Regions from separate parts of the Paenibacillus sp. FSL M7-0896 genome, predicted to be linked through region 1. Evidence: riboswitches for the same ligand, from Rfam matches in the RefSeq annotation. Region 1 holds a riboswitch; the other holds the start of a gene.
What was found. A riboswitch is a leader RNA that binds a small molecule or an ion and turns the genes downstream of it on or off. The one in region 1 is predicted to bind S-adenosylmethionine.

Region 1 (15,884 bases):
CCGCCAAATTCTAATGTACAAAATGCAGCAGACTTACTTTTTTGGCGGATTTGGGGTTCAACTAATGTACAAAGTGCAATGGATCCAGAATTTGTATAAAAATCTCCTGATTTGCTTAGAAGCAGCAGTATAATCAGGTTATATAGAGAGTAAGACAGGTTACCTGCCCAGGGCGAACGCTCAGCGGATAAGCTTCAGCGGTGTGCAGATTGTTCAGATTCTGAGGATTCATTCTTAGACCATCAGCAAAGAGGGAGTGCCATGACCAAGGAAATAGCCGATCAAGCCGTCAGGCAGAACCGGGGCCAAGAAAGCGGGGAGGCAGGGGCAGGGCAAGCAGAGCGGGTAGAGCAAGCAGCCGGACCTGAATTCGATCAGGGATCTGAGCAGTTGGAGCAAGTAGGCGGCCCCGAATCCGCAGAAGCAGTTGAACGGCTGGAGCAAGCCAGCAGCCCCGCGATCGGGCAGACGGCCGAGCAGGTACGCCAGCCTATCGAACCCGGATTGTCCGGATTCGATCAGGCAACTGAGCAACCGGAGCAAGCCAGCTGCCTCGAGTTCAAGCCAGCGGCTGAGCAGGTAAAGCAGGCTGTAGAACCCGGATTGCCCGCTCCCGAATCCGCAGGTGAAACGCCCGCTCCTCCGCTGCGCAGGGGCTACACGACAGGGGCCTGTGCCGCAGCGGCAGCCGCAGGTGCGGCCACCCTGCTCATTACAGGGGAGAGCCTGCCTGTGGTAGAGATTGATCTGCCGGCCGGGTTCCGTCATACCTTTGAGCTGACTGGCTGGCAGCGCGCAGGGTCGCACACGGCAAGCTGTGCCACAGTGAAGGATGCCGGAGACGATCCGGATGCGACGCATCTGGCGTGGATCGAGGCGGCGGTGAGCTGGCGGGATCAGCCGGGCGTGGAGATTGACGGGGGCCGCGGTGTTGGCCGGGTGACGAAGCCGGGGCTGCCGGTGGGCGTGGGAGAGGCGGCGATTAATCCGGTGCCCCGGCGGATGATTCAGGAGGCGGTATCCGCCGTACTGGAGGAGCACGGTGCAGTGCGGGGCCTGAGGGTAGTCATCAGCGTGCCGGAGGGCGAGAGCATCGCCATGAAGACGCTGAATCCCCGGCTGGGTATTCTGGGCGGCATTTCGATCCTGGGCACGCGGGGGGTGGTGACCCCATTCTCCACCGAGGCCTACAAGGCGAGTGTGGTTCAGGCTATCTCGGTGGCGGCTGCGGCGGGGAACCGGCAGGTTGTGCTCACCACAGGCGGCAGCAGCGAGAAATACGCCATCGCGATGTTCGCAGAGCTTCCGGAGGAAGCTTTTATACAGATGGGGGAATATGTGGGCTTCTCGCTGGAGCATGCCAAGGCATACGGAATTCGCAAGGTTACCTTCGTCGGGATGGCCGGCAAATTCTCCAAGGTGGCTCAGGGGGCCATGCTGATTCACTCCAAGAACGCGCCCGTCGATTTCGGATTTCTGGCAGCCGTTGCGGCGGGTGCGGGAGCGTCCCCTGAGCAGGTGCAGGAGATTGCCGCCGCCAACACAGCCTCACAGGTCGTGGATATGATGACTGAGGCGGGGAATCACACTTTTTTCGAGCAGCTGTGCAGGCATGCCTGTGAACAGAGTCTGGCGCATATAAACGGAGGCATGATTGTGGAAATGGTGCTCATTACAATGAAGGGCAGGGTGCTGGGAAGGGCGGAGATTCATGGATAACCTGATTTATGTGATCGGGATCGGTGAGGATGGTGCCGGCGGCCTGACCCCGGATAGCTTAAGCATAGTGAACAACAGCGAGGTGCTGCTGGGCGGCGAGCGGCAATTGAATTTTTTCGGCAGATACAGAGGGGAGAAAATCGTGCTGCAAGGCGGGCTGAAGCCTTTTACAGACAAGCTGGAGGAGGTGTGGCGTGAGCGGCGGACGGTGGTGCTGGCCTCGGGGGACCCGTTCTTTTTTGGGATTGCCGGGTATCTTGTCCGCAGGTTCGGGCCGGAGCATGTGGAGGTGATCCCTCATTATAGCAGCGTGCAGCTTGCGTTCGCGCGGCTCGGGGACAGCTGGCAGGATGCGGAGCTGATCAGTCTGCACGGGAGTCCCATTCAGGGACTGGCCCAGCGTATAGACGGCAGGCACAAAATCGCCCTGCTGACAGACGAGAACAACACCCCTGCGGTCATTGCCGCTTATCTGCAGGAGTTCGGGATGGTGGAATATGAGGCGTTTGTCTGCGAGCGGCTTGGCGGCGCAGAGGAGATCTGCCGGTTCTGGACGCTGGAGGAAATGGAGACCAGGGAGTTCGCGGCGCTTAATGTCGTGATCCTGCGCCGTAAGCAGGAGGTCTCCGCTCCCGTGCGGCGCGGATTCGCTTATCCCGACGGGGAGTTCCGGCAGCGTAAGCCGGAGAAAGGCCTGATTACGAAGCGCGAGGTCCGCGCTCTGGTGCTGTCGGAGCTGAACCTGTCCGAGGATGCAGTCGTGTGGGATATCGGCTCCGGCTCGGGTGCGGTGGCTGCGGAATGTGCGCGGATCGCCAGACTCGGGAGGGTCTACGCTCTGGAGAAAAGTGCGGAGAACCTGCCGAATATGGCAGCGAACCGTCTGAAGTTCCGGGCGGATTTCCAGATCATTCAGGCGAAGGCGCCGCAGGGCTTAACGGCTCTACCTGACCCGGATGCCGTCTTCATCGGCGGGAGCGGCGGTGAGCTGGCGGCCATTATTGAACATAGCGCTGCGAGGCTTCAGCCCGGCGGAAGGATTGTGGTTGGGGCGATTACGGTGGAGACCCTGCATGGCAGCATGGAGGCGCTTAAGGCCGCAGGGCTGGCCTGCGAGGTGACGATGCTTCAGGCGTCGCGCGGCAAGCCGATTCTCGGCATGACCCGGTTCGACGGAATGAATCCCGTCTATGTGGTCAGCGGCCGGAGGCTTCATTAATCATCAGACAATAACGAAGGAGGAACCCGCAATGAAGACCGATGTAACTGAGCCGCGTGAGCAGGCTGCGGAGGGACAGGAAATATCGTCAGGAGAAGCGGCAGGGACGCTGTGGACAGAAGCAGCGATACAGGCGGCCAGTGCGTTATTTGACCCGCTGGATGCAGAAGAGCTGGAGCTGGAGGAAAGACTGACTCCCCGGGCGCTCGGAACGTTATACGGCATAGGCGTTGGCCCCGGCGACCCGGAGCTGATTACGCTTAAGGCTTGCCGTCTGCTGCGGGAATGTCCGGTGATTGCCTACCCGGCAACCAAGAAGGGCGGCAAATCCTACGCCTATGAAATCATTGAGCTGCATGTAGACCCGCAGGACAAAATCATGCTCGGACTGGTCTTTCCGATGACGAAGGACCCGGAGCTGCTGGCTGGCGGCTGGACCCGTACGGTAGAGCTGTGCTGGGGAGAGCTGAGACAGGGGCGGGATGTGGCTTTCGTGACCGAAGGCGATCCTAATCTCTACAGTACCTTCATTCATCTGGCCCGGCTGATGCAAGAGCTGCACCCCGGTGTGCCGGTCGTCTCGGTTCCGGGAATATCCTCGGTGCTGGGCGCGGCGGCTGCGCTGGAGCAGCCCCTGGCAGACGGCAATCAGCGGGTGGGGATCATCCCGGCTACGGACGACAGGGAGGCGCTTCGGGAAGCGCTGCTGCATCATGATACGGTGGTGTTCCTTAAGGTGGCCAAGGTGCTGGATGTGGTGCTGGATGTGCTGGATGAGCTGGGCTTGTCCGGCCGCGCCTCGGTGGTAACCAAGGTCACCTCCCCCTATGAGACTGTCTGGCGCGATGCACGGGACCTGCGGGGCAAGGAAGTGGAGTACCTGAGTCTGATGGTGGTGAGCAAATGACAGAGCTTGCGTCGAAGGTATACATTGTAGGTGCCGGACCGGGTGACCCCGAGCTGATCACTGTAAAAGGCAGCCGAATCTTGCGCTCCGCTGATCTGGTGCTGTATGCGGATTCGCTGGTCAGCGAGGAGCTGATCCGCAGCGCTAAGCCCGGTGCGCAGGTGCTTCAGAGCTCGGGCATGGATCTGGAGCAGCAGGTGGAGCTGATGACGCTTGCCGTGCAGTCCGGTAAAAGCGTAGCCCGCGTCCACACCGGAGACCCCGCCATGTACGGCGCGATTCTGGAGCAGATGTCGCTGCTGAAGCTACGTGGCGTCGCTTACGAGATTGTACCGGGCGTCAGCTCGGTTTTTGCCTCTGCGGCGGCGGTTGGCGCAGAGCTGACCGTGCCGGAGCTGACGCAGACGGTCATTCTGACCCGTGCGGAAGGGCGCACACCCGTGCCGGAGCGCGAGCAGCTGCGCAAGCTGGCGGAGCATCACTGCACGGTGGCGCTGTTTCTGAGTGCATCACTGGCCGGTCATGTGAGCAGTGAATTCCTGGCCGCAGGCTGGAGCCCGGAGACCCCGGTGGCGGTCGTGAAGCGGGCCACTTGGCCGGATCAGCAGATTCTGCGGACCACGGTTGAGAAGCTGGAGGCGGACCTGCAAGGTGCCGGCATCACCATGCATGCCATGATCCTGGCCGGCTGGGCGCTGGCCCCCGGGCTGACGGACCGCGATCAGCACCGCTCCAAGCTGTATGACAAGACCTTCACCCACGGCTGCAGGGAAGGAATCGGCTCCGGTGAGTAAGCGGTATGCGGCTGTTGCCATTACGCGGAGTGGCATAGAGCTGGCTGTGAAGCTCGGCGGGCGGCTTGGCGGGACTGAGGTCTTTGTCTATGCCAAGTATAGCGGAGAGCTGGAGGCGCGGAGCGGGGAGATCACTGTATTTGACGGACCGGTCAGAGGGGTGCTGCCTGGGCTCTTCGGGAGCTATGAGGCGGTCATTCTGTTCTTCTCACTGGGGGCGGCTGTCCGGCTGACGGCTCCGCTGCTGCGGGATAAAAGAACCGATCCTGCCGTCATCGTCATCGATGAGCGCGGGGAGCATGTCATCAGCATGCTCTCCGGCCATCTTGGCGGAGCGAATAGGCTGACACTGGAGATTGCGGAGCTGCTGGGCAGCCATCCGGTGATCACCACGGCTTCGGATGTGCAGGGCACCTTCGCTGTTGATCTGCTGGGCCGGGAGTACGGCTGGCGTGCCGACAGCTTCACCTCCATGAAGGGGGTTAGTGCTGCGCTCGTTAACGGGGAGCCGGTAGCCTTTGTGCAGGAGAGCGGGGAACGTGACTGGCTGCCGCCGGGTGCTGAGGTGCCGGAGCATGTCTTTATGTTCGCAAGCAGAGCCGAGCTTCGGTATAGCAGACGCAGCTTCAGTGCAGCGATTGTGGTAAGCGACCGGGTGACGGAGGAACCAGAGGAGGACGCACCGGCAGATACTACTCTGGCCGAGTACACTGTAGTGTATCGCCCGCGCAGTCTGGTGCTTGGACTCGGCTGTAACCGCGGGACGTCTGCGGAAGAGCTGGAAGCCGTGGTCCTGCGCACTCTGAATGAGCTTCGTCTGTCGCTCGATAGTGTGCGGAATGTGGCGACAGCCGGGATCAAGGGGGATGAAGCGGGACTCTTGGCCTTGTGCGTCAAATACAGCTGGGAGCTGGTTCTGTACACCCCGGAGCAGCTCAATACAGTAGATCTGGACCATCCGTCTGAGGTGGTATTCAGGGCAACCGGGGCTTACGGTGTCTGTGAACCTGCTGCGCTGCTGTCTTCAGGTGCGCATTCGCTCCTGCAGCCTAAGCTCAAGAGCGGCAATGTGACCATCGCCGTAGCCCGGATTGTCTATCCCGGAGAGAAGGAGGGGAAGAGCGGTGAATGAGCTGAGGAATGCAGCCGGATATGAAAAAAAGCCTGGATCAGCCCCCCGTGAGCCGCAGGCGCATCCCCGCCTGGTCATCGCAGGCACAGGCAGCGGCTCGGGCAAAACAACGGTCACACTGGGGCTGATGCGCGCTTTTGCCCGGCGGGGCCTGAAGGTTCAGGGCTTCAAATGCGGCCCTGACTATATCGATCCCGCCTATCACACTGCGGTCACAGGCCATCCCTCGCGCAACCTGGACTCCTGGATGACTTCAAGCGACTATCTGCAGGAGTATTTCCTGCAGGCTTCGGCGGATGCTGACCTGTCCGTCATTGAGGGCGTGATGGGGTTGTATGACGGCAAGGAAGACACAGCACTGACCGGATCCACGGCGGAGATCGCCATCCTGACCGCCAGCCCTGTGCTGCTGGTGGTCGATGTCCGCAGCATGGGGCGCAGTGCCGCGGCGATAGTGCTGGGCTTCCGGCAGCTGGAGCCGCAGGTGCAGATTGCCGCCGTTCTGGTGAACCGCTGCGGCAGCGAGGGTCACTACCGGTTAGTTAAGGCTGCCATTGAAGCAGCCTGCGGGATTCCCGTGATTGGCTGGCTCCCCCGCGACAGCGGGCTGGACATCCCGGAGCGGCATCTGGGCCTGCTGCCCGCTGTGGAGCGCGGGGAGCTTGCGCCCTTGTTCGAGCGTGCCGCCGACATGCTGGAGCAAGGCACGGATCTGGAACGGCTGCTGGAGCTTGCTGCGGCCGCGCCTGCTGTGCAAGGGCAGCCTGTGGCGCCGGAGCAAGAAGCTTTGCTTGCCTGCATGCAGATGCCGGACCAGCAAGTCCGCTCCCTTACATATGCGGCTGAACTTTGTAACCCCGCTGCTCAGATACATAAGACACAGGCAGGCCCGGCGGGGCCTGGCCCGCTCATTGCCGTAGCCCGGGATGCGGCGTTCAATTTCTACTACGCCGATAATCTGGAGCTGCTCGCACATGCGGGTGCTAAGCTGGCTTACTTCAGCCCGCTCAGCGGTGAAGGCATTCCGCCGGAAGCTGACGGCATCTATCTCGGCGGCGGCTTCCCGGAAGAATTCGCGGCGGTGATTGCCGCGAACCAACTCTTCCTAAGCGGCCTGAGATCCGCCGCAGACGCTGGAATGCCACTGTATGCGGAGTGCGGCGGCTATATGGTGCTGGCCCGCAGTCTGACCGACCGCACCGGCACGGTGCATGAGATGGCCGGAATCATTCCTGCGCATACCGTGATGCAGGAACGCCGGGCGGCACTCGGGTATCGTGAAGTTACGGCACTTCACGACTGTCTGCTGCTGAAGCAGGGCGAGCGTCTGCGCGGCCATGAATTTCATTACTCCGTCATGAGCTATCCTGAGGGGGCAGCCCGGACCTATGCCTACGAGAGTAAGGGCAGAGGGGGCAGCCAGCCGGAAGGCTACATCAGCGGCAGCATTATGGCTGCTTATGCGCATATCCATCTGGCCTCCCATCTCCCGGCAGCAGCCCGGCTTGTAGCAGCCTGCCGGGCCTATCGTGGCCGCAAACAGGCTGTGCAGCAGCATGTTCCCGGCTCCCGGAACCAACAAGTGGAATAACGTATCTTAAATTATTAATTCTAACGAAATGTGTGGCGATAAGTGGAAAAACAACATCTATTCATGTTACTTTTAGCTACTTGGGCTAAAATGGGCAACATTAAGTGTTGTTTTTCCAACTGTTGTTCTAGCATCGGCTATTCGTTCATTAGCAACTGTAGAAAATCCAACTACCCCCGTCCCGTTCAATGCGGCCTAAGCCTCATCAGCAAACCACTTCTTTATACTATATGTCAACCGCTTGTCATACGTATATTTGATACGTATAATAGGACAAGAGAACGCTTCATTAATGCGCTCGGACTGGTCAACCGGCTAGTTCCAGCGCAGGAAACTATCATTGTATTTATCGTATCTCAGGAGTCTATCGAAATTATCAGAAGCAACAGCATATGGATGCATCAGGAGAAGGGGGAACGCTGCAGTGAAATTGTTGGGAGCGATTGAAGCAGGGGGAACGAAGTTTGTATGCGGTATCGGGAATGAGGACGGGACGATTATCGACCGGGTGAGCTTTCCGACGGCTACTCCTCAGGAGACTATGGGCCAGGTAATGGATTATTTCAGCGGAAAAGCTGTGGAGGCTATCGGGATCGGTTCCTTCGGACCGATTGACCCTGTTATCGGCAGCCCCACCTATGGATATATTACAACCACACCGAAGCCGCATTGGGGCGGGTATAATCTGGTTGGAGCCGTTGAGGAGCAATTCCGGGTTCCGATCGGCTTTGATACAGATGTGAACGGCGCAGCGCTGGGCGAGTACACCTGGGGAGCAGCGCAAGGGCTGGACAGTTGTCTCTATATCACGGTGGGCACCGGGATTGGTGCCGGTGCTGTGGTAGGCGGGAAGCTCGTTCACGGGCTGTCCCACCCCGAGATGGGCCATATCCTGGTCCGTCGTCATCCTGAGGACCACTACGAAGGCTTTTGCCCTTATCACGGCGATTGCCTGGAGGGTCTGGCGGCGGGGCCGGCCATCGGCAAGCGCTGGGGTAAGCCCGCGGGCGAGCTGCCTGCGGATCATCCGGCCTGGGCGATGGAGGCCCACTATCTGGCTCATGCTCTTATGAACTATGTGCTGATCCTCTCGCCGCAGAAGATCGTAATGGGCGGCGGTGTGATGAAGCAGAGCCAGCTCTTCCCGCTGATCCATGCCAAGCTGCAGGAGCTGCTCGGCGGATATGTGCAGCATCCAGCGCTCAATGAAGAGATTGGCAGCTACATTGTGCCTCCGCAGCTTGGAGATAACGCCGGTCTGTCGGGAGCACTGGGTCTGGCCAAGCTGGCTTTAGACCGCAAGTAGGATATTTTGTCAAAAAGAGATTGACTGTTACGTAATATATGGTATTCTAGGTTTTAACAGTATAGCATTTAAGAGGAAGCACCTCTTTCACGAATGTCGTGGGAGAGGTGCTTTTTTTGCGTTCAGAGCGCTCATGCGTACTGTAAGACGACGAAAGAAGGGATTCATATGCAGATCGTATTTATGAACCGTTTGTGCAGAAGATCAGGAATGGACGAAGAGAATTTTGCCCAGCTGTGGATTGGAGAGGAAGAGGGTCAGTGGCGTCTTGGCTGGCGTGATTTCTCCGGCGAAGAGGAGACGGGCGACAGCCTGTGGTATGAAGGCGGATCATGGAATGAGATGCTGTGTGTTTACCGGCACGAGCTTGCCGTGAAGATGGGGGATGGCTACCGCCCGCTGATTGACGGGGTATTTCATGATGACGATAACCTCAGCAGCCGCAGCCAGGAGCAGCTTAAGCTGCAGTATTACAGTGAGCAATACGGGAATGAAGCCATCTTCGAGGAGCTGTGCTCCTGGCGCAGAGGGAAGGCCTCCAGTGAGCGGAAGGCGCCTTATATCCTGGCCAGCAACCGACTGCTGCGCATGATCAGCGCATTTCTTCCCCGCACGGAGGAGGAGCTGCTGCAGCTCCCGGGTGTGGGTGAAGGCAAAGTCTCACAGTATGGTGCAGACTGGCTTAGCATCACCGCGGCGGCTGAGCGTGAGCATGATTTTCCGCTAAGCTGGGTGAATCATGCCATAGACGAAGAGAGCTTCGTATCCTGGCACTATAAGCAGAAGGAGCTTAAGTACAAGAAGCAGCTGGAGCGGCTGAGACTGCGGCGCGTTCTATTACAGGGGATTGAAGAGGGACAGGGGATGGAGCAGCTCAGAGTGCTTAGCGGAGTTTCCCGCCGTGAAGTGCTTGAAGTGGTAGAGGAGCTGGAGAAGGACGGCTACTCGGCCGAGAAGCTTATTGCCCTGGAGCTGAGAGAGGTGAGTCCCGAAGAACAGAACAATATTTGGACAGCCTATGAACTGATCGGCGACAACTTCCTGAAGCCTGTCCTCTACAAAGCCTACGGCGACAACTTCGTACCTGCTGACGGACTTGATCTGTATTACGAACGCCTGCGGCTGATCCGCATCCGCTTCCGGCGGGAGCATCCGGCGGCGTTAGGGATAGTTACCCCTCAATAATTATTGAGTCTGATGGCCTGCATCAGTCCCAATCTACGGTCCTGATGACCGGAATTCCTGATCGGCGCAGACGCATTACATACTGGTGACATACCAAAAAGACGAAGGCTCTCCGAGTCCCGGTAGCCGGGTATACGGTGCCTTCGTCCTTCGTATTCGTCCGCTCTGCTTCATAGCCACTCCTTCTTACGGAAGATAATTAGCATTCCGCAGCCTAGCGTCACCATAACGGCAATGACGCCATAGTAGCCGTACTCGGTGTGGATCTCCGGGATATTGTCAAAGTTCATGCCGTAGATTCCGGTAATCACGGTCAGCGGCATGAATATGGTAGTAATTGCTGTAAATACACGCATGATTTCATTGGCTCGGTTCGCAATACTGGACTGATAAGCTTCGCGCAAGTTGCCCATGAGATCGCGGTATGTTTCGAAGGTCTCAGAGATCTTGACCGCATTCTCATAAATATCGCTGAAATACTTCTGCAGCTGATCGTCGATCAGGCGAAGATCCTTCTTGTTGAGTGTGTTGATAACTTCCTTCTGCGGGCCGAGCATCTTCTTCAGCCAGAGAATCTCACTGCGCAGACCGATGATCTCGCTCAGATGCGATTTCTTGGTATGCATGAGGATGTCTTCTTCCAGCTTCTCGATCCGCGCTTCAATCCGGTCACCGACCGAGAAGAAGTTGTCGACAACGAGGTCGATCAGCAGATACAGGAAGCGGTCAGGCGTACTGACCTCCTGCTCCCACAGTACGGGCTTCAGGACACGCAGTTCATGGATCTTCTGCTTCGTAACGGTAATAATGAAATGTCTGCCAAGGAATACATTGAGTGCACGGAGGAAGATTTCCTCATCATCGAACCGGATGCTGTTCACCACGATGAAATAATGACTCTCATAAATCTCCAGCTTCGGACGCTGATCCTCTTCACTTAGACAGTCTTCCACAGCCAGATCATGCAGGCCGTATATAGGCTGAAGCTCTACAAGGTCCTCCACATCGGCATCAATCCAGTAGAACCCCTCAGCAGGGGCGGTTAAAGTTTCTTCAATATTGTCAATAGGCGTAAAAACCCCTGCATTCACCAGCCGGATTTTCATCTGATTCACTCCTTATGTCCCTGGTCTTCTCCAGGGGTATGCTAATTTCAGCACACGGAAAAAATCAGCTTGGCCGGTGGTACAATCATGGACGAAGGCCAAAAGACGGTCCGAGAGCATGAAGAAAAAGGGCTCCCGCCGCCGGCAAGCTGATGTTAATCCTGTGTGGTTGTTCATTCTGCACGCTTATTCGCGAGCCCGGGTCGCCTTCCATTGTTCTCTCACCTCTTCTTTTCGCCGTTTTTTTTGAAATATAAGAATGTATAGGTTTCACACGATCCCTTATCCTTATATTTCTCGCTGAAACGGTACCGTCCTTTAAAGGGACGGCAAAGCCGTTTCCACTTGGTTGAAACACTTGTCTAGTATAACGCCGGGATATGGCTCTTACAAGAGAAATTGTTTTCTGTTATAAGGCCCCTTCAGCATTGTATGGACTTGACGAAAAGGAGGTTCATGATTTAAAGTGAAATTTAAGAAAAAGCATCGTTCAGATGCTTAAGGTTATTCAACTGAATACAGCTAAATCTTATCAAGAGCAGGTGGAGGGACTAGCCCGATGAAACCCGGCAACCGGCGTGTGAACGCACGGTGCTAATTCTTGCGGAAGCTTTGCAGGGCGTTGTTCGTCCGGCGGAAGTTCTCTGGCAGATGAGAGAGGCGCATATGACTGCATGATATGACCTTTCTCGCCCGGGAAAGGTCTTTTTTCGCTACCCTGCCTCAGGTTGAACCACCAAGTGGAACCCCATTTCAGTTAAGGAGTGAACAGCAATGCCTATCAAAATTCCCGACAGCCTGCCGGCCAAAGAAGTATTATCCGGTGAGAATATTTTTGTAATGGATGAAAGCCAGGCCTTCCATCAGGATATCCGTCCTCTCCGGATCGCCATCCTGAACCTGATGCCTACCAAAGAAACTACTGAGACCCAGCTGCTGCGCCTTATCGGGAATTCCCCGCTTCAGGTGGATGTTGTTCTGCTGCACCCCAGCTCTCATACGTCCAAGAATACTTCGGCAGAGCATTTGAAGAGCTTTTACAAAACCTTTGATGAGATCAGCCACCGCCGGTTCGACGGCTTGATTGTAACCGGCGCTCCCGTAGAACAGCTGGAGTTCGAGGATGTCAACTACTGGGAAGAGCTGAAAGTGATTTTTGAGTGGAGCAAGCAGAATGTAACCTCGACCATGCACATCTGTTGGGCGGCGCAGGCAGGGCTGTATCATCACTTCGGCGTGCGCAAGGTGAGTCTGCCGGACAAATGCTTTGGAGTGTTTCCGCATACAATGAGCCATAATAATGTCAAGCTGCTGCGCGGCTTCGATGAAGTGTTCCATGTTCCGCATTCCCGCCATACCGACGTCACCCGTGAAGATATTGAGCAGAACCCGGAGCTGCAGATTCTGGCAGAATCCGAGGAAGCCGGGGTGTACCTGGTGGCTACGCATGACGGGAAGCAGATTTTTGTCACCGGACATTCGGAGTATGATCCCTTCTCCTTAAAATGGGAGTATGACCGGGATATCGCCAAGGGGCTGGAGGTTGCCCTGCCGAAGCACTATTATCCCAAGGATGATCCGACACGCACACCGCCGGCAGTCTGGCGCGCCCATGCTAACTTATTATTCGCTAATTGGCTCAATTACTATGTATACCAGGAGACTCCTTACGATATCGGGGCATTTATCTAAGAGGTTGACTTATTCTTAATAGAAGTAATTAATCAGGAGGCAATGGAGATGGATGAGAAACTGAGAATTGAGAGCAGACTGGCACAGATTGGTTCAATGGAGGACCCCGCCACCGGGGCCATTAATTACCCGATTTATCATGCGACGGCCTTCCGTCACCCGCGGCTTGGACAGAGCACAGGCTTTGACTACATCCGCACCAAAAATCCTACCCGCTCTGTCCTAGAAGAAGCGGCAGCAGCCCTGGAATCCGGGGATGCCGGCTTCGCCTGTGCCTCCGGTATGGCTGCACTGACTACAGTGTTCACCTTGTTTGGACAAGGGGACCATCTCATTGTATCGCTGGACTTGTACGGCGGTACTTACCGGCTGCTGGAACGGATTCTCTCCAAATACGGCATCAGCGCCTCCTATGTAGATACGAATGATCTGGATGGCCTGGAAGCGGCCCGCCAGCCGGGCACGAAGGCTGTATTCATTGAGACGCCGACCAACCCGCTAATGATGATTACGGATGTCGAAGCCGTATGTACCTGGGCCCGCCGTCACGGGCTACTCACGATTGTGGACAATACGCTGCTGACCCCGTTCTTCCAGCGCCCGTTGGAGCTTGGCGCAGATATCGTGGTTCACAGTGCGACTAAGTATCTGGGCGGGCATAACGATGTGCTGGCGGGGCTGATTGTGACCAAGGGTGCAGAATTGTCGGCTGAAATGGCTGTCCTGCATAACTCCTTGGGAGCCGTTCTCGCGCCGAATGACAGCTACCAGCTGATGAAGGGCATGAAGACCCTCGCCCTGCGTATGGAGCGGCATGAGAGCAACGCCCTGGCCATTGCCCGTTATCTGCAGGAGCATCCGGCGATTGCTGAGGTCTTCCACCCGGGCCTGCCGGACCATCCGGGCTATGCGATTCAGAACCGCCAGTCTTCCGGCAACACCGGGATCTTCTCCTTCAAGGTAAAAGAGGCCAGCTATGTGGAGCCGCTGCTCCGCCATATCAAGCTGATCGCCTTCGCCGAGAGTCTGGGCGGTGTGGAATCGCTGATGACCTATCCGGCGATACAGACCCATGCCGATATTCCGGCTGAAATCCGCGATGCTGTAGGCGTGGATGACCGGCTGCTGCGCTTCTCTGTCGGCATAGAGCATGTAGATGATCTGATCGCCGATCTCGGGCAGGCCCTGGAGGCCGCCCGGAGCGAGCTGGAATAATGCGATGCGCCGCCGGACCTGCCCGGCATGCGAGATTCGCAGAACGTACAAGCAGCAGTGCCTTTGTGCACTGCTGTTTATTTTGCCTGGGACAAGGGCATTTATTCGGTTCTGTGCAGCGAAACATTTTTCAAGAACAGCCGATTGTGATACGATGGGAGAACGGACTATTTTTATTTCAAATTGTATTTATCTCATAGACTTCATAGATGAAGAGGAGGCCGTCAACAGTGAGTGCAGTCGATCTTATACTGGATAAGGCACTGAAGGGTGAACGTCTTCAGTTGGAAGATACGGTCACATTATTCGAGAGCAATGAAATTGAGAAAATGGGCGCTGCCGCAGATATTATTATGAAGCGCTGGCACCCGGAGCCAGTGACGACATTCGTCATCGGCCGCAACATTAACTACACCAATGTATGTGATGTATACTGCCGATTCTGCGCCTTTTACCGCAGACCCGGTTCGGAGGAAGGCTATGTGCTTCCCGATGAGACGATCTACCAGAAGATTGCCGAGACCATGAGCGTAAACGGAACCGAGATTCTGATGCAGGGCGGTACGAATCCCAATCTGCCGTTCAGCTATTATACGGATATTCTGCGCGGCATCAAGCAGCGGTTCCCGGAGATTACGATGCATTCCTTCTCACCGGCGGAGATTATGAAGATGGTGGAGGTCTCCGGCTTGCCGCTGGAGCAGGTCATGCGTGAGATCCATGCTGCGGGCCTCGATTCCCTGCCGGGCGGAGGCGCAGAGATTCTCGATGACCGTACCCGCCGCAAGATCAGCCGGCTTAAGGGCTCCTGGCGCGAGTGGATGGATGTCATGCAGACCGCACACCGGATCGGCATGAATACAACAGCCACGATGGTGATTGGTCTTGGCGAGAGTATGGAAGAACGGGCGCTGCATCTGCTGCGTGTCCGTGAAGCCCAGGACGAATGTATTGCGAACAAATATGATTCCGAGGGCTTCCTGGCGTTCATCTCCTGGACCTTCCAGCCGGATAATACGAACCTGAAGCTGGACCGCCAGACCCCGGAGGAATACCTGAAGACCGTAGCCATCAGCCGCCTGGTGCTGGACAATATCAAGAACTTCCAGTCCTCCTGGGTTACGATGGGGCCTGAAGTAGGCAAGCTCTCCCTGCAATACGGCTGCAACGACTTCGGCAGCACGATGATTGAGGAGAACGTAGTCTCCTCGGCGGGCGCGACCTACAAGGTCAACATCGAGTCGATCACCCAGCTCATCCGCGAAGCTGGCAAGATTCCGGCGCAGCGCAACACGCGTTATGACATTCTGCGCACATTCGAGGATGCGAGTGTCAAGATTGACAATGATTTTGTGATGCAGAACTAAGTGAATGTATAGGGTGCTTTTGGCATAATGAAATAACATTAACAGTAAGAGTTTAACAGTAAGAGTTTAACAGTAAGAGTTGTGGAGATTATCCACAGCTCTTTTTTGTTTTTAAGGAAATTGTTTTAGCTATTTTATAAACATGCTCCAGGCGATTTTAAAAAATAAAATGTTTGGAAAATATGGGTTATGTTTAAAAAAAAGTGATATATATTCTTTTTATTCCAAATGAATATCAAATAAATATTGGAGGAGATTAAATGAAGAAAGTAGCTTCAATGATTTTTACTATTCTCTTATTTTTCGGGGGGTTCTCAGCAAGTAATTTAAACGCAGAGGAAGGTGTGAATTCATTAGAAGACTCCGTTAGATTAGAAAACGCTCTTGAAAAGAGAGTAGAATTTGGACTTAATAATGATGAAAGCGCTAAAATTTTTAATGATAATAAATATATATCAAAGAAATATGGAATTTATTTATCTTCATCTGAAGAAGAAGCTTTGACAAAAAGGTTCGAACAGCAAGATAAATTGATACCTCAAATTAAAGAATATTTTTATTCAGTGCCAGAACTTAAAGAAAAGTATTTGGGATTATATATTGATCAAGCTAATGGTGGGGAAGTTCGAATAATTATAAAATCTCAAGAAG
Region 2 (15,884 bases), 3.5 Mb from region 1:
GCTTGGAATGGGCAAATCGCGGATATCGATGTATTATGTACTTGTTGGTATCCTCGTGAAGTTTGGCTCCAATTTCCTGTTCAGCCAGTGGTTCGGCATCTACGGCATTATCGGCTCTACGGCATTGTGCTTCATTGTCATTACACTGCTGAATCTGCGGATGCTCAAAAAAATCGTACCCTTCTCCATTCTCGGCAAACGCTGGGGAGGCTTCTCCATTGCGGTTCTGGCCTCGGCAGGCATCGGCTATGGTCTGAATGAAGCAGGCCTGTTGATGACTGATCTGATGCCGGCCCGTCTGGCCTTCCTGATCACCTGTCTGGTGGTTGGAGCGGCAGTCGTGATTGTGTATCTGGTTCTCCTGATTATTCTGGGTGTACTCAGCAGCCAGGAGATTGCCGGTTATCCCCGTCCGCTGCGCAAGCTGCTGGGTCCTTTAATGAAATTGCAGCCCGCCCGTGTTCGTGCCGGTGAATAATGATGTTTGACTTATTCCGTACATTTTGCTTCACTTAAAGAGCAAGCTTCTTGTGTAACTTTCTGATAGAAGGGAATGGTCAATAAATGGACAAAATCAGCTCGCCTGCCCAGTTCCAGGTGGCAATTCAGTCTCCGCGCCTGACGGTGGCAGTCTTCAAGGCAGATTGGTGTGTGGATTGCAAATTCATTGATCCGTTCATGCCGGATGTGGAACAGAAATATGCAGAGCGTCTTACCCTGGTCGAAGTGGATGTCGATGCCGTAGGCGATGTCAGCCAGGAACAGAATATTCTGGGCATTCCAAGCTTTGTCGCGTACACCGATGGACGGGAACTGGTCCGGTTTGTGAACAAGCTCCGGAAGTCCCGGGAGGAAATCGAGAAGTTTCTTGATACGGCGCTGGACGTTTATCTCAGCATTCACAAGTAATTACGCAGCACCGCTTTCGCCCTATCCGAGCAGAAGCGGTGCTTTTTTTCTAATAATATAAGCATTTATATGTTTCATACTCATTCCTATACAATACGGGTGATACTATTGACGACACTTCAATTAAAATGGCTAAGCTATCTGACCTGTCTCATTATGTTCATGGCGCTGTTTGGCGGGGTTGTGGTGACTAAGACCGGCTCGGGACTGGAATGCGGGAATGAGTGGCCGCTGTGCCACGGGAAGCTGATTCCGGCCTATACCATCGGCTCTCTGATTGAATATACCCACCGCTTGTTCAGCGGCCTGGCTGGCCTGCTGTCCCTGGCTTCCATGGTTGCCTTCTGGCGTTATGCCAGGCACCGCAGAGATCTGCTGGCCTATGCCCTGCTGACCCTGATCTTCGTCATCGTTCAAGGCGGGATGGGAGCGCTTGCAGTAGTGAAATCGCAGTCGGCTGCGGTCATGGCCCTGCATATGGGCTTCTCGCTGATTGCCTTCGCCGGTTCGCTGATGCTGGCGCTTGGGACCAGACGGACATTCGCTCCAGGAGCGGAATTCAGCACAGGAAGTCCCAAAGTCCGCCCAGCCTTCCGCAACTTAACCTGGGTTACTGCAGTATATTCATATATCGTGGTCTACATCGGGGCCTACGTAAGCCATACCAGCTCCCAAGGCGGGTGCTCCGGCTGGCCGCTGTGTAACGGACAATGGATTCCGGAGATGAGCGGCGGAGTAGGGATTGTATTCATTCACCGGATGGCGGCGGCGATTCTGTTCCTGCTGACCGCTATACTTGGGCATCTGGCCTTCTGGAAGCATAAGGAGCTGCCGGAGCTGAGGGCTCTGGGAGTAGCGGCGGTTCTGCTATGCCTGATGCAGGTATTCAGCGGAGCGGCTGTGGTATATACACTGAATAATGAAAGATTGTACATATTTGCTGCGTTGTCTCATATCGTGCTGATCTCCGGACTCTTCGGGGTTCTGTGCTACATGAGTGTAAGGGTCTGGCAGTTAAGCGGAGCCGGCAGGGGCAGCAAGTAATAAAGTAAACGGCAACGGTGGACGGGATAAGCATAAGGTCCTGTTTGAGGAGGAACGCTATAGTGCGATACGGTAATTTACGACAATGGATTGAGCAGCTCCGCAGGGATAAGGATCTGGCAGTGATAGATACCCCTGTTGATCCTTATCTGGAGCTTGCCGAAATTCACCGCCGGGTGGTGGAGGAGGAAGGCCCGGCACTGCTGTTCACGAACGTGCAAGGAACACCGTTCCCGGTCGCTACGAACCTGTTCGGTACAGTTCAGCGCGTCAACAAGGCCTTTGGGACAAGACCGGAGCAGCTGCTGAAGTCGCTGACAACGGCGATGGATCAGCTGATTCCGCCTTCAGGCGCCGGCTTATGGCGGGAGAAGACGGTGCTGCTGGAGCTGCTGAGGGCAGGAACCAAGAATATACCGCAAGGAGAGGCTCCGGTACTCGGCGTCTGCAGCAGCAGCGATCCGCTGAAGGAGCTGCCCCGGATTACGGCCTGGCCTAAGGACGGCGGGGCGTTCATCACGCTTCCTCTGGTCTATACGGAGAATATCACCAACCCCAAGGATCATAATCTCGGACTGTACCGGATTCAGATGTATGACGACAGCACCACAGGTATTCACTGGCAGATTCACAAGGGCGGCGGCTTCCATCACTCGCAGGCAGAGCTTCTCGGCGAGACCCTGCCGGTGTCTGTCTTCATCGGCGGGCCGCCGGCCCTGATTGCAGCGGCAGTGGCACCGGTGCCGGAACGGGTTCCGGAGCTGATGCTGGCTTCGCTGATGCTGGGCGGCAAGCTTCCCATGGTGCAGGACCCCTTGGGCGGGCACCGGATTCCGGCTGAGGCGGAATTCTCCATCCGGGGACGCGTGTCTCCGCTGGAGCGGAGAGAGGAAGGGCCTTACGGCAGCCAGTCCGGCTACTATTCGATGCAGCATGATTTCCCGGTCATGCATGTTCAGCGGATGTGGCACCGCAAGGATGCCATCTACCCGGCGACCATCACCGGCAAGCCGCGCCAGGAGGATTATTATCTGAAGGATTATTTGCAGCGGCTGCTCGCTCCAGCCTATCCTATGCTGATTCCTTCGGTCAAAGCGCTCTGGTCCTACTCCGAATCCGGTTCGCACTCATTGACCTCAGCGGTCGTTAGGGAGAGCTATCCCCGTGAGTATATGGTGTCAGCGTTTCGTATCTTAGGGGAAGGTCAGCTTTCCTTAACCAAATTCCTGCTGCTGACTAATGTGCAGGTGGAGCTAACGGATTTCCCCAAGCTGCTGGAAACGGTGCTTGAGCGCTTCGATCCACAATCGGATTTGACGATCTTTGCCAATACCTCCATGGATACACTGGATTATACCGGACGTAAGCTGAATCATGGCAGTAAGGCGGTGATGGCGGGCATTGGCAGCCCGGTCCGTGAGCTGCCAAGGACCTATACAGAGGGTCTGCTTCCATCAATCACCGCCGCTGTGCCTTATTGCGGAGGATGTTTAGCCGTTTCCGGTGCATCCTATGAAGAGTACCCGGAGCTGCCGGAGCGGCTGGTGGCTGCCTTCAAGGAGAGGGAGACCGCCTGGCCGCTGATTGTGCTGGTGGATCAGGCGGAAGAGGCGGTAAGCACGCAGACCTCCTTCCTGTGGACCGTATTCACCCGCTTCAATCCGGCGGATGATATCTATTCGGCGGCCGGGGTACACCGGGGCAGCGTCAGCTATACACTGCCGATCATTATAGATGCCCGGATGAAGCCGGGATACCCGGAGGAGCTGGCTCCGAGCGAGGATATTGCGAAGCGGGTAGACCGCAACTGGAACCGTTATTTTCCTCTGGCGTAGAAGTGAATTTTAAGGAGGGTCAAAATATGCTGCGGACGTTACTTGGAGAGCCGCCCCGCGTGAACAGCGGTGTGCTGGCTGAAGCTATGGAGTCCATGGCGAAGGCAGCCTCCATGCTGCGCAAGGAGATGGCGGCACATGAAGACCATGACCATGAATACCGCAAGCTGGAAATCTGGACACGCGGCCTGATCTCCTCTCTAGATGAGCTGGAGCAGAGCTGGTTCGCAGCCGCCTTTTTCCGGAAGTCAGTGATTGCCGGTTATATGGACGACATGTCGTCCACAGAGCAGGGGGAGTACGCCAGATATGTGTATTTCTACAAGGATGGCTTCATCCGTGTCTTCTCGCTGCTGGACAAGCTGGGCACGGTGCTGAATAATCTGTACAATCTCAATACAGGCAAGGTGAAGACGCATTTCTCTTATTTCACGGTGCTGAGGCAATTTCAGTTGCTTCACCCGCATCATCCGCTGGCGGAGAAGCTGGAGCGAATCAGGAATTCCTACCGGGAGCCGGTTGAGAATTTGCGCAAGCGGCGCAACGCTGAGATCCATTACATGAACGCGGAGATGACCGACGACCTCTGGCAGCGTCACCAGGGATTGCATGACAAGATTCGTCTGGAGGATCTCGACAGCCACCTGGAGGATTTGAAGCAGAGCCTGGAGATGGTATGCCAATCACTGGCCGCCGCATACAGCTACGGGAATGAACAATGGCACAAGAACAAAGCGGCCCCAGGCCCGAAATCCGGACAAGCTCGTCCGTAAAAACTTACCTTTGACAAAAATCTCGAAACTGAATTATACTTAGGCATACATTAACTTCTGACAGGATACGGAGTCTATAACTTCATACTATGATCTTATCGAGAGCGGCGGAGGGATAGGCCCGATGAAGCCCGGCAACCGGTTTGAATACAGCCTTACGCTGCATCCAAATGTCATGGTGCTAATTCCTACAATGCCGCCGGATTCGGGGGTTTTGGCAGATGAGAAGGCATTGTCATTATACACACAGGGCCTCTTGCGATCTGCATGGATCGTAGGGGGTCTTTTTTGCAATGATGGAAGCTAGAACAGAAGGGGGACGCAGCGGTTGATAGAATTGAAGGATATAACCAAGGTGTATGGCAAAGGCAGTAAGCAGGCAACTGCACTCTCTGCGCTGAGCCTGTCGATTAAGAAGGGGGAAATCTTCGGGGTGATCGGTCATTCCGGGGCCGGCAAAAGCACGCTGATCCGCTGCATTAATCTGCTGGAACGTCCGACTGCGGGCGAGGTGTGGGTGGACGGTGTCGAGCTGACAGCGCTCAGCCAGGGACAGCTGCAGGAGCAGCGGCGTAAGATTGGAATGATTTTTCAGCATTTCAATCTGCTCTCATCGGCTACAGTCTATGATAATATCGCGTTTCCACTGCGGCTGATTGGAGCCGGAAGGAACGAGATTGAACAAAAGGTCAAGGAACTGCTCGCCCTGGTTGGATTGGAGGAGCATTGGAATAAGTACCCGGCTCAGCTATCCGGCGGACAGAAGCAGCGTGTCGGAATCGCCCGGGCGCTGGCAAGTGATCCGGATGTTCTGTTATGCGATGAGGCGACCTCGGCGCTTGATCCGCAGACCACAGACTCCATTCTGCGCCTGCTGATGGATATCAACAGCAAATTCCATCTGACCATCGTGCTGATTACCCATGAGATGCATGTCATTCAGAGCATCTGCGACCGTGTTGCCGTGATCCATGGCGGCGGTATTGTGGAGCAGGGTGAAGTGGCCGAGGTCTTTCTGAAGCCGAAGCATGAGGTCACCAAGGAATTCATCCGCAGTGAGACCCAGTCGGACGGACCGCTCCGGCAAGCGATCGATGCTGTGCAGCCAGGTTACACGAAGTCGGTCAAAATCACTTTTCTCGGGCAAAAGACTTACGGGTCGACGCTCTCACAGGTGGTTCAGGGAACCGGGGTTCACTTCGCCATTCTTCATGGCACCATCTCTACGATCAAGGATGTTCCTTACGGCCAGCTGATCGTCCGGTTCGAAGGACCTGAGGGTGCGGTCGAAGCCACGCTCACTGAGCTCATAGCGCAAGGTCTTGATGTGGAGGTGATTTTGTAATGGATTTTAGCACAATCAATTGGGAAGAAATGCTGGAAGCTACGATTGCTACACTCAAAATGATCGCTATTTCAGGAATATTCACAATAATCCTTGGTTTACCGCTTGGAATTGTGTTATATTTATGGGGCAAGTCAAATAACGTTATTATCAGGGTGGTTTACTCGGTATTATCCTTCATTGTGAATATCCTGCGTTCGGTTCCTTTTATCATTCTGATGGTTGCCCTGATTCCGTTCAGCAAGGCCATTATGGGCACCTCGATCGGTGTGCTTGGAACGATTCCGGCACTGGTGATCGGTGCGGCGCCTTTCTTCGCCAGACTGGTGGAGACGGCACTGCGGGAGGTTGACCGGGGAATTATTGAAGCGGCGCAGGGCATGGGAGCGTCCACCGGGCAGATCGTTATGCGCGTGCTGCTGCCGGAGGCTCGTCCGGGTCTGCTTGCCGGTGTAACCATTACTGTTGTGACCCTTGTCTCGTATACCGCAATGTCCGGCATGATCGGCGGCGGCGGCCTGGGTGATCTGGCGATCCGCTACGGATATTACCGCTATGAGAAGGAAGTCATGCTTATCTCGGTAGCGCTGATGGTGATTCTGGTGCAGCTGCTGCAAATGGCCGGTGACCGGCTGGTAAGACATTTTACACGGAAATAAGGTACGTCCACATATAGCCTTATTCAATAAACCATATGGATTAGAGGGGGATTTACAGATGAAAAAAGTACTGCTTACATTCTTCAGCCTGACCTTGATATTGATGCTTGCCGCTTGCGGAAACAACAAGGCGAATAACACCACGAATTCTGCTGCGACAACGGCACCTACAGAAGCGGCTGCTGCAGAGCCGACTACAGAGCCTGCTGCGGACCCGGTAACCCTGGTGATTGGTGCTTCTCCTGTACCGCATGCGGAGATCCTCAAAGCGATTGCCCCACTGCTTGAAGCCCAAGGCATTAAGCTGGAGATCAAAGAATTCACAGATTATATTCTTCCCAATACACAGCTTGCCGAGAAGCAGCTCGATGCGAACTTCTTCCAGCACAAGCCTTACCTGGATGATCAGAACACTAAGAACGGCACAGATCTCGTATCTGTAACTGCTGTTCATGTAGAGCCATTTGGCGCCTATTCCAAAAAGATCAAATCGATCGATGAATTGGCAGAAGGTGCGAAGGTTGCGATTCCGAATGATGCAACGAACGGAGGCCGCGCCTTGATTCTGCTGGCGAAGAATGGTCTGATCAAGCTGAAGGATGACACCAATATTGCTTCCACCAAAGCGGATATCACCGAGAACCCTAAGAAGCTGGACATCATTGAGCTGGATGCAGCCATGCTGCCCCGTCAGCTGGATGAAGTGGACCTGGCGCTGATCAACACCAACTTCGCACTGGATGCCAAGCTGTCTCCTACGAAGGATGCGTTGTTCATCGAAGGCGGAGATTCCCCGTATGCTAACCTGCTGGTAGCCCGTCCTGACAATAAGGATTCCGATGCCATTCAGAAGCTGGCAGCAGCGCTGACTTCCCCGGAAGCGAAGGAATTCATCGAAAAGCAATATGACGGAGCAATTATCCCGGCATTCTAAGCTTAAGCCTAGGGAAGCGGAATAATCTAATGAGACCAGAAGTAGCCCGTAGCCAGAAATGGCTGGCGGAGCGGCTTCTGGTCTTTTTGAATCGCCGGGTGGTTGATCCTACAGACGAAATCCTCTATAATAAAAAAAATCCCGACCTCTTAGCGGAGGCCGGGATGGTTTATGAAACGGGATTAGAATACCTGAACGACTTCTTCCACGCCTTCTACTTCTTCAATCAGGGCGCGTTCGATCCCGGCTTTTAGCGTGATCGTGGAGCTTGGGCAACTGCCGCATGCACCCATAAGCTTCAGCTTAACGATGCCGTCTTCAACATCAATCAGTTCCACGTCACCGCCATCGCGCTGCAGGAACGGACGAAGTTTATCAAGGACTTCCAGTACTTCATCGTACATGGTTGCGCTTTGTACATTCTCACTCATTTCTCAATCACTCCTTTCGTATGTTTATTATAGTACAAAAAGTTAAAAAATAAAATGGTTAAGGCAGAATAGGGAGATCATCATGAGACCAATTATAGAATTCTGTGCCAGCAACATCGGCCACGGCACTGAACCGCTCAAGCTTAAGCTGGAGCAAAACCCTGAATATGATGTAGTGGAGTACGGCTGTCTGAACAACTGCGGAGAGTGTTATCTCCAGCCGTTCGCCATGGTTGACGGGGAAATCATTACGGCTGATTCCCCCGCTGCTCTGGAAGAGGCCATAGAAGCCGCTATACGAGAGGCAGAGGCCTGGGACAACCTGGAGATAGACTAAGCCGCCTGGATTCAAGCCGGGATTCTTTAGCCAAAATGGCGTTTGGACATCCACAGGACGCCGCTCTTCAGCAGGCGCGGGACCCGGCCCATGACGGAGCGGCGGCCCATCAGGCCGAAGCCGGCATTTTTACCGAGTGAACCAAGGGTTCCCTTCAGCTTAATCTTATGCAGCTTCGGGGTTTCTCCCCGCCATAGCGCCTGAATAATCTGGCCCACCTGTTCGCCCTGGGCACCCGCCGCCTGTGCACTGGGGGCGAAGGGCAGGCTGGCACAGTCCCCGATCACATAGACCTCCGGATATTCAGCGATATTGTAATACTCCCCCACAATGAGCCTGCCTCCGCGGTCCTTCGGAAGCTCAAGCTGCTGCACGACCTGCACCGGCTGAATGCCGGCAGTCCATACCGTCACATCCGCCGGAATGGCTTGGGTGCCATTGAAGATGGCATCCTTCTCGACATGAGAGACCGACACCCCGCCAATCGTCTCCACCTGATGCTCACTGAACCATTCCTCGACATATCTGGACAGCTTGGCCGGAAAAGAAGACAAAATACGTTCCCCCCGGTCCATCAGGGAGATATTCAGATCCGGCCGGCTCTCCCGCAGCTCCGAGGCAATCTCTACGCCGCTCAGTCCCCCGCCGACAATATTGACGGTTCCATAAGGCTTCACATCGTTCAGCCGGCGGTAAGTTTCCCGGGTTCCGGCGAAGCTCTGAATACTGCAGGTGTATTCCTCGGCACCCGGAATGTTATGGTAATTATCCGTACAGCCGAGGGCAATCGCCAGGATATCATAGGCTACCGGCTCCCCGGAATCGAGCAGGACCAGCCTGCTCTCCAGATCAATGGAACCCACCTGCCCGTAACGTACGGTCAGGCGGGGGTGCACCGGGAATTGAATCCGCAGATGGTAATCGGTGACGGTGCCTGCGGCCAGTGCATAATATTCGGTTTTGATCCCCTGATACGGCATCCGGTCCACCAGGATGATTTCCACATCAGGAGGGAGATGATTATCCAGCAGTTGCTGAATGAGGGCAAGACCGCCGTAGCCGCCGCCCAAGACAAGTAGGGTTCTCATGCCAACTGATCTTCCTTTCGGGTACATAATGGACAAGGCAGTTCTGCGTTCACTGGCTGAGGTAAGCTTGTTCTGTTCTTATTCGTATACCTTGATCTCGTTATAGAAGGTATCCCGTTCTACAGGAATCCGTCCTGCGCCCTTCACGAGCCAGATCAGCTCATCCCGGGTCAAGCCCTCCGGTGTCAGCGCGCCGGCAGCGTGGCTGATCCGTTCCTTCAGGATCGTTCCGTGCACATCGGAAGCGCCGAAGTTCAAGGCAACCTGGGTCAACTGGGGCCCGATATTAATGAAGTAGGCCTTGATATGATCGAAATTGTCCAGCATCAGGCGGCTGACGGCAATGGTCTTCAGATCCTCATTCGCGGAGTTGCGGCGCATAATGCCAGCATTCTTGTTCTTAGGCTGCATGGACAGCGGAATGAATACCATGAAACCGCCGGTCTCGTCTTGCAGGTCACGAATTTGCAGCATATGGCGGATGCGGTCTTCACGGGACTCAATCGACCCGTACAGCATCGTGGTATGGGTCTTCATGCCAAGGTGATGGGCGGTGCGGTGCACCTCGAGATATTCCTCGACATTGGCTTTGTCGACGCGCATTTTTTTGCGGTACTGGTCAGACAGAATCTCTGCCCCTCCTCCGGTAAGGGTCTTCAGTCCGGCGGCGCGCAGCTGCTCCAGCACTTCACGGATACTAAGTCCGCTGATGCGGGTGAAGAAGTCGATCTCTGCCGCTGTATAGGCCTTGAGAGTCACTTCGGGGAAATGCTCGTTCAGAGCCTGCAGCGAATCAACATAGTACTGGAAGGGCACATTATCATTATGCCCGCCTACAATATGGAACTCGCGCACGCCGGGATGAATATGCTGCTGCACATACTCCACCATCTCCTGGCCGGATAGGGTGTAGGCCCCTTCTTCGCCTTCATCCTTGCGGAAATTGCAGAAGGCACAGCGGGATTCGCAGACATTGGTGAAATATAGACTCATGTTCTCGATAAAATAGACTTTATTCCCGTTCTTTCGCAGATTGACCTCATTAGCCAGCTGTCCGATCGTTAAGAGATCGTTACTCTCATATAAATAAACGCCGTCTTCCAAATTCAATCGTTCTCCGCCGCGAACCTTCTCAATGATGTTCGCCATCCGGGCATCTGTGTGGGGTGTAATAAGGGTAGACATATAAGTTCCTCCTGAAGGTTGGCGAGGCAATTGCATCGCATAATCGTGTACCTGAGAATATCCGGCAACAGCCGGCATTATAAATAGAGGTTAACTGCAACCCCCGTGACAATTTTTCGAAAATTTATCGCTTTTCTCATTATAAACTTCTCCCGTAGGGTGAGCAACCGCCAGAAACTGCAGGTCTTCCGGGATAAATGGCTTACCTGCGCCCGGTTTACGACTTGAGGGCAGAAGAATAGTGGAGTATACTGATTGAAAGAGCCGATGAAAATGATATACATCATACTCATTCTTTTCCCGGCAAGGCATTGATTTCATTACGTACAGCCTGAAGGCTGCTTGATTCCAATACAATGAACCCTAAGGAGGTTGTTATTATGATTAACATAAGTGAGACAGCGGCAGGCCAGCTGAAGACCATGCTGGCAGAGCAGGAAGTGCCGGATATGTTTCTCCGTCTGGGCGTAACCGCCGGGGGCTGCAGCGGATTCTCGTACGCGATGGGCTTCGATGATACCGAGACTGAGCAGGACATCTACATGGACGTTGCAGGTCTGAAGGTGGTCGTCAGCAAAGACGATATCCGTTACCTCAACGGCCTGGAGATCGACTTCGAGGAATCCGGCATGACCGGCGGCTTCACCATCAATAATCCCAACGCCAGCGCTACCTGCGGCTGCGGCTCCTCGTTCCGTACGAAGGAAGAAGCAGGGAACCCGGCGGCGGAGCCTTGCTAAACCTGTGAATGCTGAATTATTGATAAAGTAAGCGTGGATTATGGCTTTCGAGACCTCTTAATTATGTATGGTGCAAACTGTACTTAATTAGGAGGTTTTTTATGTTGACTTAAACCATTATATGTTAAAATATGGTGATGAAATAATTAATGGAGCTGTGAGGAGGATAAAAATGATACGAATGCCATTTAAACGCCCAACAGAGCATTATGATGAACGGATTATGGATATCGATAAAGAAATTTGCTCTTTGATCAAGAAGAGAAAGGAGGTCTCGGATAATAATCCAGGATTTCCTCCATTGGAGTATATTACTAAATGGTCAGAAGCCTTTGAACTCTATGAAGATTTCCTAAACTCCTTATTCTCAAGTATGATGAATGAAAAACAATTTAAACCAATGATCGAACCAGCCGGATTTAGACAACACATTGCAATTCTGAAGTCAGTCGTGAACGGGGAGCGTTTCTATACTCTAACATCTATGAAACAATACACCAATGCAAGTGTATTAACACTAAATATTGATTGGGACAATGAGCAGGATATTGACTCCAACTCTCATCAACATAGGCATTACGAACTATATATTAATGACCAATATGATTGCCGAATGATTAATGGTGGAAGCAGATCAGATCATGCATCATATAAATATGTAGTCTCTCCACCCTTACCTGATGAGATTTCAGGAATTCAATTTAGGTTCAAAGAATACAGTCACCCGTTCAAGATGGGTGAGGCAAGTGATGAGATAGTATTTGAACTTTAGTAAGGTGAATAGCCCTCCACACCTATTAGGTGTAGGAGGGTTATTTATTTGTCCAATTAGTGTCGATTCGCAATTCCCCTATAAAACATACTTGACTAGTGGGATTAATAGGATTATAGTATGAAAAAAGCTTGATTGCACAGAGAGATTTTCAACCGATACTTTCATTTTATCTTGAATCTCTCTCCTCTTATTAATTGTATACAATTATACAGTTGATCGGGCGACCCGCAAATGAGTGGCGAGGAGCAATGAAATCTATGGAAATGCGTTCACGAAGATTGTCGAAGGATAATACCTACTATGCACTTAAGCAAAAAATAATAGATAGCGAGCTGGAGCCGGATCAGGCGGTTAACGAAGAGAGCCTGGCGGCACTTCTCGGGGTCAGCCGGACTCCGTTACGGGAAGCGATTCAGCGGCTGGAGAATGAGGATTTCCTGGTGCGCCAGCCTAACGGCAGGCTGCGGGTAGCCCCTTTAACGATTAAGGAGGTCGAAGAGATCTTCCAGATCCGCAGTATGCTTGAAGGCCATATCGCCAGAAGCGCTGCCAGAAACGCTACCATCAAGGATATTCAGCGGTTAACGCTGATTCTGGAGAAGCTGAAGCAATCCTTCCAGATGGGGGATCAGCAGGATGTTGTATCCTATGGCTTCGAATTCCATGATTACTTGTGGGAGATCAGCGCGCTGAAGACTTTTGAGAAGGTGCTGAACCAGCTAAGAGACCGTTCCCTCCGGTATTGCCGTTATGTCTCTCTGCACGGGGACTGGAATACGCAGGCGGATGAGGAGCATCTTGTGATTCTGCAGAGGATTGTAGCCAGGGATGAGGAGGGGGCGGAGCGGGCGATGCGGGAGCATATCTTAAGCAGCCTCGCGACTGCACTGGAGCGGATTAGAGGAATTGAACATACGTAATGAAGGGGGAAGAACAGGAATATGAGACCACAGCATGAGACGGAAGAAGCACTGGCAGCCCGGCTAACCGAAGTGCGGAGGAACCTGCACCGTGAACCGGAGCTTAGCAATCAGGAGTACAGAACCACGGAGAAGCTGCGTAAATGGCTGACGGAAGCGGGGATACGTGTGCTGGACCTTCCTCTGAAGACCGGGCTGATCGCAGAGGTGGGGAAAGGTGATGGCAGCATAGTAGCGATCCGTTGCGATATCGATGCCCTGCCGATTGAGGAGCAGACGGGCCTGCCGTTCGCATCAGAGATTCCGGGAGCCATGCATGCCTGCGGCCATGACTTCCACACCGCTGTGATCCTGGGCGCGGCCAGCCTGCTGAAGCAGCGTGAGCATGAACTGCCGGGCAAGGTCAGAATCCTGTTCCAGCCGGCTGAAGAGACGGGACACGGTGCAGAGGATGTACTGGCATCCGGCGGGCTAAGCGGGGTGGAGGCCATCTTCGGATTACATAATTCACCGGACCTGCCTAACGGGGCGTTCGGCACAAGAACGGGAGCTTTAACGGCTGGCGTGGACCGCTTTGAGATTACGGTGCAAGGGGTCGGCGCTCACGCAGCTACACCGGAGAAAGGGGTAGACACCATTGTGACTGCCGCGCAGATCATTACGATGCTGCAAACCGTAGTCAGCCGCCTGAATAACACGCAAGAGCCGGTCGTGCTCAGTGTGACCCGGATCAACGGGGGCTTCACCTGGAATGTCCTGCCGGAGAAGGTGGAGCTGGAAGGTACAGTACGTACCTATAACGAAGAGATCCGCAGCAGTATCCCGGCCCAAATGACGCGGATCATAGAAGGGATTGCAGCCGCAGCCGGAGCAGAGGCGAAGCTGCACTGGTATCCCGGCCCGCCCGCTACGGTCAATCACGGAGCATGGACAGACTTCACCAAAGAGGTCGCGGCACAATCAGGCTATGAGGTACATGATATTCCGCCGCAGATGGGCGGAGAGGATTTCGCCTATTATTTGCAGCAAATCCCGGGTGCTTTTGTGAACATCGGAACTGGCCCGAACCATGCGCTGCATCATCCCCGCTTCGATGTCGATGAGGCGGCCATCCTGCCAGCGGCTAAGTATTTCGCCCTGCTGGCAGAAGAGGCGCTTGCGAAGCTGAAGCAGCAGACTTAAATCCTGAATCCTAAATTTACCAGATGATTGAGGGGAACAACTATGATTGAACTACGGAATGTGTACAAGACGTTCACCCGCAAAGAGGTGAAGATAGAAGCGCTGAAGGGAATTAGCCTGAAGGTGGAGAAGGGCGATATCTTCGGGGTCATCGGCTACAGCGGAGCCGGAAAAAGCACGTTAATCCGCCTGGTCAATTACCTGGAACGGCCATCTGAGGGCCAGGTGCTGGTAGACGGGTACGATCTGGGCGCGTACAGCGACAAAGAGCTGCGGGCAGCCAAGAAAAACATCGGCATGATTTTTCAGCATTTTAATCTGCTGGAATCCAAAAAGGTGTTCGACAATGTGGCCATTCCACTCGTCCTGCTGAAAAAGAGCAAGGCGGAAATCCGCAAGCGGGTGGAGGAGCTGCTCGATTTCGTCGGGCTAAGCGACAAGGCTGGAAGCTATCCGAGCGAGCTGTCAGGGGGACAGAAGCAGCGGGTCGGGATTGCCCGGGCGCTTGCCTCGAACCCTTCGATACTATTGTGCGATGAAGCTACTTCCGCTCTGGACCCGCAGACGACACAGTCCATCCTGCAGCTGCTCAAGCGGATCAACGCGGAATACAACATCACAGTGATGATCATCACGCATGAGATGTCGGTGATTCAGGAGATCTGCAACAAGGTAGCCGTTATGGAAGAGGGACGGATTATCGAGCAGGGCAGCGTGCTGGATGTGTTCGGAGAACCGAAGCATCAGACGACGCAGAATTTCGTCAAAACAGTCATTCAGAACAGTATGACCTCAAGCGTCCGCAGAACTCTGAAGACAGAGCAGGGGAGCCGGGTGTATAAGCTGGATTTTGCCGGGGAGAGCGCTTCTGAGCCTGTGCTGTATGAGATCATCCGGTCTTATAGTGTTAAGGTTAACATCCTGTTTGCGAATACGACAGAGATTCAAGAGACGACGCTCGGTACGATTATCGTTCAACTGCAAGGTGATCCGGCACAGCTGGAAGCGGCCTTGAATTACATGAACCAGCATGAGGTCCGGGTAGAGGAGGTGAAGTCCTATGTTCTCGACATCGATCACAAGTGAGCAATTCCTGAAGGCAATTATTGAAACGATTCAGATGGTGGGCGTGTCGCTTTTTGTAGGTTCGCTTCTGGGGGTTCCCCTTGGCATCCTGCTTGTCATTACCCGCCCAGGGGGGGTACTGGAGAATAAGGCGCTCTATACGGTGCTCAATCCGCTGATCAACATTATCCGTTCGCTTCCGTTCATTATCTTACTTGTCGCTATCATTCCGGTAACACGGGCAATTGTTCATACTTCGATTGGGACCAGTGCCGCGATTGTTCCGCTGATTATCTACATCGCACCTTATATCGCACGGCTGGTGGAGAATTCTCTGCTGGAGGTCAATCCGGGTATTCTAGAGGCAGCGGAAGCAATGGGAGCTACGCCGTTACAAGTCATATGGTACTTCCTGCTGCCGGAAGCGATTGGCTCGCTGATCCTCTCCCTGACCACAGCGACCATCGGGCTTATCGGGGCAACCGCAATGGCCGGAACCGTAGGCGGCGGTGGGGTTGGTGATTTGGCTATCGTGTACGGATATCAGCGTTTTGACAAGGTGGTCATGGTTGCTACCGTTATTATTCTGATCATTCTGGTGCAGGGTATTCAGTCCCTGGGCAACACCTTGGCGCGCAAGATTCGCCGTTACTAGAGATTAC

Region 2: linked by a shared signal. The riboswitch ahead of MKY12_RS25850 (methionine ABC transporter ATP-binding protein) and the one ahead of metA (homoserine O-succinyltransferase) in region 1 are both predicted to bind S-adenosylmethionine.

The regions. Positions count from the first base shown of each region.
Region 1 is NZ_CP150250.1:1,719,180-1,735,063, forward strand. Features, by position in the region: gene MKY12_RS07205 (cobalt-precorrin-5B (C(1))-methyltransferase) at 604-1,719, shown strand; gene cbiE (precorrin-6y C5,15-methyltransferase (decarboxylating) subunit CbiE) at 1,712-2,938, shown strand; gene cobI (precorrin-2 C(20)-methyltransferase) at 2,970-3,845, shown strand; gene cobM (precorrin-4 C(11)-methyltransferase) at 3,842-4,639, shown strand; gene MKY12_RS07225 (cobalamin biosynthesis protein) at 4,587-5,771, shown strand; gene MKY12_RS07230 (cobyrinate a,c-diamide synthase) at 5,764-7,362, shown strand; gene MKY12_RS07235 (ROK family protein) at 7,787-8,668, shown strand; gene MKY12_RS07240 (HRDC domain-containing protein) at 8,837-9,853, shown strand; gene corA (magnesium/cobalt transporter CorA) at 10,024-10,959, opposite strand; SAM riboswitch class I at 11,486-11,617, shown strand; gene metA (homoserine O-succinyltransferase) at 11,734-12,651, shown strand; gene MKY12_RS07255 (aminotransferase class I/II-fold pyridoxal phosphate-dependent enzyme) at 12,700-13,866, shown strand; gene mqnC (cyclic dehypoxanthinyl futalosine synthase) at 14,097-15,233, shown strand; gene MKY12_RS07265 (S1 family peptidase) at 15,494-15,884, shown strand, end outside.
Region 2 is NZ_CP150250.1:5,996,496-6,012,379, reverse strand. Features, by position in the region: gene MKY12_RS25875 (polysaccharide biosynthesis protein) at 1-478, shown strand, start outside; gene MKY12_RS25870 (thioredoxin family protein) at 565-909, shown strand; gene MKY12_RS25865 (COX15/CtaA family protein) at 1,018-1,953, shown strand; gene MKY12_RS25860 (UbiD family decarboxylase) at 2,016-3,788, shown strand; gene MKY12_RS25855 (Cthe_2314 family HEPN domain-containing protein) at 3,815-4,561, shown strand; SAM riboswitch class I at 4,654-4,789, shown strand; gene MKY12_RS25850 (methionine ABC transporter ATP-binding protein) at 4,890-5,906, shown strand; gene MKY12_RS25845 (methionine ABC transporter permease) at 5,906-6,565, shown strand; gene MKY12_RS25840 (MetQ/NlpA family ABC transporter substrate-binding protein) at 6,624-7,499, shown strand; gene MKY12_RS25835 (NifU family protein) at 7,682-7,930, opposite strand; gene MKY12_RS25830 (YuzB family protein) at 8,013-8,267, shown strand; gene MKY12_RS25825 (NAD(P)/FAD-dependent oxidoreductase) at 8,294-9,355, opposite strand; gene mqnE (aminofutalosine synthase MqnE) at 9,434-10,540, opposite strand; gene MKY12_RS25815 (iron-sulfur cluster assembly accessory protein) at 10,921-11,280, shown strand; gene MKY12_RS25810 (hypothetical protein) at 11,453-12,052, shown strand; gene MKY12_RS25805 (GntR family transcriptional regulator) at 12,313-12,975, shown strand; gene MKY12_RS25800 (amidohydrolase) at 12,997-14,157, shown strand; gene MKY12_RS25795 (methionine ABC transporter ATP-binding protein) at 14,200-15,243, shown strand; gene MKY12_RS25790 (methionine ABC transporter permease) at 15,218-15,877, shown strand.